DNA from 3 places in the Paenibacillus sp. 7523-1 genome. Region 3 is predicted to be linked to each of the others. Evidence: predicted binding sites of a transcription regulator. Region 3 holds the regulator's gene; each other region holds the start of a gene.
What was found. The regulator Rex, encoded in region 3, represses fermentation and respiration genes when NADH is low (regulators of the CRP and FNR family bind a similar motif). The targets are predictions, from matches to a motif close to TTGTGAAATATTTCACAA.

Region 1: a site for Rex is predicted at 1,273-1,290, ahead of nirB (nitrite reductase large subunit NirB). Genes of this name have one in related genera too.
Region 2: a site for Rex is predicted at 1,138-1,155, ahead of nadA (quinolinate synthase NadA). Genes of this name have one in related genera too.

What each region holds. Positions count from the first base shown of each region.
Region 1 is NZ_NPBR01000010.1:215,235-217,514, forward strand. It holds gene CHH60_RS13075 (hypothetical protein) at 1-29, shown strand, start outside; gene CHH60_RS13080 (metal-dependent hydrolase) at 359-1,066, opposite strand; gene nirB (nitrite reductase large subunit NirB) at 1,379-2,280, shown strand, end outside.
Region 2 is NZ_NPBR01000032.1:18,320-20,599, forward strand. It holds gene nadB (L-aspartate oxidase) at 1-93, opposite strand, end outside; gene nadA (quinolinate synthase NadA) at 129-1,067, opposite strand; gene ftsH (ATP-dependent zinc metalloprotease FtsH) at 1,361-2,280, opposite strand, start outside.
Region 3 is NZ_NPBR01000028.1:106,737-109,016, reverse strand. It holds gene dinG (ATP-dependent DNA helicase DinG) at 1-870, shown strand, start outside; gene CHH60_RS26310 (redox-sensing transcriptional repressor Rex) at 1,059-1,712, shown strand; gene CHH60_RS26305 (amidohydrolase) at 1,699-2,280, shown strand, end outside.

The DNA.
Region 1 (2,280 bases), on a different contig from region 3:
GAGCTTTCCAAAAAAGAATGAATTCCTAAATGGAATGGAATGAAATGAGGTTGGGATGATGTCTGACTTTGACGGAACTGGATTTGCAGAGCTATTAATTGTAGTTATCCTTGTTGTGTTATTTGTATTCGGCTCCTCGGATATTGATGAGCTTACCGATTCCCCATCCTCTTCCTGAACCTTGCTCCCAGTTGGTTTAGCCCCTTGAACTATACACATGGTAAGGTTTAACACAGGATTCGGAGGGCCAACAAAAAAACGCCAGTCCATATATTCCGGACTGGCGTTTTTGAACTTCATGTTGCTGTTCAGCACGTTTGCATGATCTGATTCAAACCACGATGCCTATTGCTCTGAGTTACAGAAATAACGGCGAAAATGCGATCCATGCCAAAATAAGCGTTAGCACAATACATACATTCTCGACCACGGCTCCATGTTTGGTCCCCGTGCTCATCAAATTCGCCCGGATCCTCCACTTGAGTGGCGGAAGCGGACGAATCCCGCGATTCGTCAACGAATCTGCAAGCAGATGCATGGCATAGGCTACTCCTCCGGCAACCCAAATCTCAGGTCCCTGCTCATGCGTTGTGCTGTACAGTAGTCCTCCCCAAACTGCAGTTCCATAGACCGTATGGGTTAAACCTCTGTGGGTCAGCGTAGTACATAACATGAGCAGACTCCCTGCAATCAGATTCCATGGTGCGAGAGCGTGACCGTAGAATACTAAGCCCAGTCCGATGGCGAACATCAACACTTTGCGGAGCGAACGCGATGGCAGGAAAGATACCAGCCCGACCAAGATGGCCAGCAGCAGATTCCAAGGCTTCGCCTGCACATAAAAATACACAAATACGGCTGTAGGCAGCAAAATGGTTTGCAGCAGCCTGATCAAACTATTGGGCAGCGCCTTGGATACCAATAAGGAATTCGGCTCATCAATGTCCGGCAGCAGCGAGCCAATGAGCGCAACCGTAACAGCCGGTGCCGTGACTTGCACACCCATCAGCTGCAGTACTGAAAGTGAAACGCCTGTTCCAATAATCAGGTGGGATCTTCCCATCATGATGCGAAAACTTCCTTTCGAAGAAATAGGGAACATCATATCCCATTCTCGATGTTACAACGAAACTAAAAAGAGAACAATAGTTCGTATTTCTTATTTTAATGCAGAGTCTCGACCTCATTACCTCTATTCTCTTCATGCTCATATAAAAAACAGTTTCCATGACCGGGCTCACACTTTTTAATTTGTGCTACTTATCTCTTTCTTAGTGAAATAAATCACATTAAGTGTTAACAATTCACGGTATGATTCAAATATAAACCACTAAAAATGTTGATATTGTCCAGTGTTAAACCAAGGAGGCTTACACACATGAACGGAAACAGAGAAAAACTTGTCGTGATCGGTAACGGTATGGCCGGCATTAGTACAGTTGAACAAATTTTGAAATTAACTTCACGTTATGACATTACGGTCTTCGGCACGGAGCCCTATCCCAACTATAACCGAATCATGCTGTCCTATGTTCTGGAGGGCAGCAAAACCATTGATGATATTGTGCTGAATGATCTGCACTGGTATGAAGACAATGGCATTACGCTTCATACCGGGACAACCGTGTCCCGTATCGATGCAGATACCCGGGAAGTCGTAACAAACGAAGGCACACGGGTGCCCTACGACAAAGTCATTATCGCTACAGGTTCCAGCTCCTTTATCCTGCCCGTTCCGGGCCATGATAAAGAAGGCGTTGTTGGATTTCGGGATATTGCCGATTGCAATATGATGCTGGAAGCAGCAAAGCAATATAAAAAAGCGGCTGTTATCGGGGGAGGACTTCTCGGGCTGGAAGCAGCCAAAGGTCTGGTACAGCTCGGCATGGACGTCACCGTTGTTCATCTCATGCAAGACCTGATGGAACGCCAGCTCGATCCTCAAGCTTCAGCCATGCTAAAAGCGGAACTGGAGCGTCAAGGTATTCGTTTCAAAATGGGTGCACAGACGGCTGAATTGGTCGGCGGGGAACGCGTGGAAGGTCTTCGATTTGCCGATGATACCGTGCTGAATGCAGACTTTGTCGTAATGGCTGTGGGCATTAAACCGAACACGATTGTAGCCCGTGAAAGCGGCATGGAAGTTAACCGGGGTATCGTCGTGGATGACTACATGCAGACCTCACTCGAAGGCGTATATTCCGTCGGGGAATGTACTGAACACCGGGGAGTATGCTACGGCCTCGTTGCCCCATTATTCGAACAAGGCATGATTCTCGC
Region 2 (2,280 bases), on a different contig from region 3:
TAATCCGGCAATGCCAGAACCAATAACTAGTACATCCGTCTCCACAATGGGCAGCTGGGACAGATCAAAATCCACTATATATTGCGGTATCATCCTATTCACCTGTCTCGGAGCAAGAGTAGCGCATGCTACTTCACCAGTAACATGCGCTCTAGCGATTCTCTGGCTTTGTCGGCAACGGCCGGTGGTACATAAATTTCCGGCTTCATCGTTTCCAGGCATTTAACCAGTTTCTTCAGGTTGTTGACCTTCATGTTTGGACACACCAAGAACTTGGTGGCAAAATGAAACTGTTTATCCGGGCTATCCAGTCGCAGCTGGTACCCTGTACCATCTTCCGTACCCACGATAAATTCCTTGGCAGAAGAATTTTTACAGTATTCGAGAATTGCTGTCGTGCTGCCTACAAAGTCTCCCATCTCCACGACTTCCGGACGACATTCCGGGTGTACGACAAACTCGGCATTTGGATATTTGGCTCTCATCTCGACGACGTCTTTTACAGTCAGCATATCGTGAGTGTTGCAATACCCTTCCCAGATAATCATTTTTTTGTCTGTGTGCTGCTGAACATAATGTCCGAGGTTTTTATCCGGCACCCAGATAATCTCATCAGAATCAACAGATTGAATAACCCGGACTGCATTGGCCGATGTACAACAGATGTCGGTCTCCGCCTTGATCTCAGCCGAGGAATTGATATATGTCACTACTTTTGCATTAGGATGCTGCGCTTTCAGTTTACGCAGGCCCTCAACATTGACCATGTCTGCCATGGGGCATCCAGCACGTTCATCCGGAATGATAACCGTCTTGTTCGGGGCCAAAATCTTAGCGCTTTCACCCATAAAATGAACCCCGCAGAATACAATGACATCCGCATCCGTTTGTGCAGCTTTCTGTGCCAATAGGAATGAATCCCCACGGAAATCGGCTACTTCCTGCACTTCGTCACGTTGGTAATAATGAGCAAGAATAATAGCATTACGTTCCTTCTTCAACTCCATCAGCCGCGCTCGCAGCTCCCGGTTCATCTCAGCCTTGCGCTCTAAAGCCAGAGCTTCCACCTGTGATCCTCTCCTTTGACGGACGGCGCCATGCGCCGTTTCCTGTGACTATCTGCGTCGATATTTTCGCTTGAGAAACGAATCACAAGCGGTTTAACACCTAATGTACACAACGTTCACGACTCTGTCAATAAATGAAAAGGGCACAGAACAACACCCTAATCAACTGTTTCCTGCGTAGTTCGCGCTCTAGCTCGCAGTTATCATTATCTCTGCAATTTGAACAAAACGCACAAAAAAAGAGAGCCTCTCGGCTCTCTTTGATCTGTTCTCAGAATAGGTTCTGTTAGACATTAAGACGTTGGCTTCGTACCACCATCATCTGGATCATTACTGTTGCCTTTATCCAGATTCGGAGCATCGTTAGGGATATCTCCGGCAGGTGGTTCAGGTGTTTCGTCTTTGCCTTGAATGCGAACACGCACATCACCGATGTTATCGACGATTGGTTCTCCGCCTTCACTTGGCGTACCTTCGTTATCATTATCGCTCTCCGGTTTTGGAGTCAAGGAACCTGTCTCGATCAATTGTTTGATCTGATCCATCTCCAGTGTCTCCACTTCAAGCAATGTTTGAGCGATCAAGTGCATTTCTTTGGAATGTTTTACGAGCAAGTCCTTACATTTCTCGTAACATTCATTGATAAAGCGCTGCATTTCCTGATCGATCTCATAAGCGATGGAATCCGAGTAATTCTGTTCATGGCCGATATCCCGTCCAAGGAATACCTGTCCTTGTGAACTTCCGAATTGCATAGGTCCCAATTTTTCACTCATACCGTACTCCATTACCATGCTGCGAACAATACCTGTCGCTTGCTGGAAGTCACTGTATGCACCAGTACCAATTTCACCAATGAACAATTCTTCTGCCACACGACCCCCAAGGAGTCCTGTAACTTTGTCCAAGAGCTCTTGCTTGGTAACCAGCATACGGTCTTCTTTTGGCAACATGATTACATATCCACCCGCACGTCCGCGCGGAATGATGGTCACTTTATGTACCATATCGGCATGTTCCAGGAAGTATCCTACAATGGTATGGCCTGCTTCGTGATAAGCAACGATTCGTTTCTCACGATCACTGATGACACGGCTTTTCTTCTCCGTACCTACGATGACACGGTCAATCGCCTCGTCAACTTCTTTCATGGAAATGTCTCTCCGGTTACGGCGTGCCGCAAGCAATGCCGCTTCATTCAGGAGATTCTCGA
Region 3 (2,280 bases):
GTTCCTGTCGATGTCAGTGCGCAGTTGAAGGACATGTTCTTCGATAAAAAGAAAAGCGTTGTCCTAACTTCCGCTACGCTCTCGGTCGATAAGTCATTCCAGTTCATGATTGAACAGCTTGGCTTGCAGGAGGCAGCCGATAATAACCGTTTGCTGACGTCCATGCTGCCGTCGCCATTCCGGTATAGGGACCAAGCTTTGCTGGTCATCCCTCGTGATTTCCCAAGTGTAAAAGGCAGCGTGGGGGATGCTCACTTTGTCGACATGCTCGTAAGATCTCTGGCCGAAACGGCTATTGCGACAAGGGGCCGTATGATGGTGCTCTTTACTTCATACCGAATGCTGCGCCAGGTCTATGACCCATTAAAAGAAGCACTGTCGGGTAACGATATTTCGCTGCTGGGTCAAGGCGTTGATAGTGGCAGTCGTTCCAAGTTAACCCGCAGGTTCCAGGATGCAAAAGCAACCGTTCTGCTGGGCACCAGCAGTTTCTGGGAAGGGGTGGATATCCCTGGCGAGGCGCTAACCTGTCTGGCCATTGTGAGATTGCCCTTCCAGCCGCCGAACCATCCGCTTGTCGAGGCGAAGAGTGAACTGCTGCAGGAGCAGAAAAAGAATCCGTTTATGAAGCTGTCTGTTCCACAGGCTGTCATCCGTTTCAAGCAGGGATTCGGCAGACTTGTTCGTACAGCCAAGGATCGGGGCATTGTCATCGTTTACGATACGCGGGTGATTGAGTCTTATTACGGAAAGTATTTCCTATATTCATTACCCGGTCCCAAAATGGAACATATGCTGACTGAACAGATGGTTCCACGGATTAGCGAGTGGTTGGAAACACCAGCACAGGATGAAACTACGGCGAATTAAGTATGACGTCGTTGCGTAATAAGGGCTTCTCGCTGTAAACTTTATTAGAGTGTGATTCATTCTTGAAGCACTTTTAACTTTATATTTCATAAGGCATCTTGCATAATTTCATTCGGAGACGAAAACGGTTATGCGGGATGCTACATTTTTATTTATCTATCGTGGCCTTGGTAAGGGGGAGCAATGTAATGAAATCAGATAAAATTTCGGAAGCTGTGGTACGCAGATTGCCTGTTTACTTACGTTATTTGAGTGAACTGCATCAACGTGAGGTAGGCACGGTGTCATCACAGGAACTGGGACTACGACTGGATCTTAATCCTGCCCAGATTCGCAAAGACCTTGCATACTTTGGGGACTTCGGTCGCAAAGGCATTGGATATGACGTATCGTATCTAATCGAAAAAATCCGTCATATCTTGAAAATTGATCAGCAAATCAATGTTGCTCTGGTCGGGGCGGGTAACTTGGGACATGCATTATCCAATTACAATGCCTATCTGAAAGACAACATGAAAATTGTTGCTGTTTTCGATGCATACGGCCCTAAGATCGGCAGTCAGATTAACAGCTTGAAGGTACAGCCCATGAATGAACTAACGGATTCGGTCAAAAAAGATAATATTCGTATTGGCATCATTACCGTTCCGGATACCGAAGCTCAGAACGTAGCCGATCAGCTCGTGGAATCCGGCATTGAAGCGATTCTGAACTTTGCACCAACCATCTTGAAAACACCACCGCACGTCCGTATTCATCATGCTGATTTTACAACGGATCTGCTTAGCCTGGCTTATTATCTGGAGAACGGAAAGGACGACGAGGAAGATGACGACAAATAGATGGGTAATTCATAACGGCAAATTTGCTGTAAATAGTGGTACGGAATGGACTGTAGTTCAAGGATATATGGTCGTTGAAGACGACAAGATTGTGCATATTGGTGAGACACTGCAAGATGGAGATGAGAACCTGCCGAAGGTTGATGGCAAAGGACTGGTCTTTTTGCCGGGTCTGATCAATACGCATGGTCACGCAGCCATGTCGCTTCTGAGAGGTCACGGGGACGATCTGGCCCTGCAAGTATGGCTTCAGGAGAAAATGTGGCCTATGGAGGCTAAAATGACGTCTGAGGACGTGTATTGGGGTACCTCCCTTTCTGTATTAGAAATGCTGAAAGGCGGAACAACGGCATTCCTGGATATGTATGATCATATGGATCAGGTGGCAAAAGTGGTTGAACAATCCGGTATTCGTGCCGCATTGGCACGTGGTGTCATTGGTCTCTGTTCTGAAGAAGAGCAAATGCGCAAACTGCAGGAATCGGCTGCGTTTGCACGCGAGTGGAACGGACAGGCTGGTGGTCGAATTACGACGATCATCTCACCGCATGCGCCGTATACTTGCCCT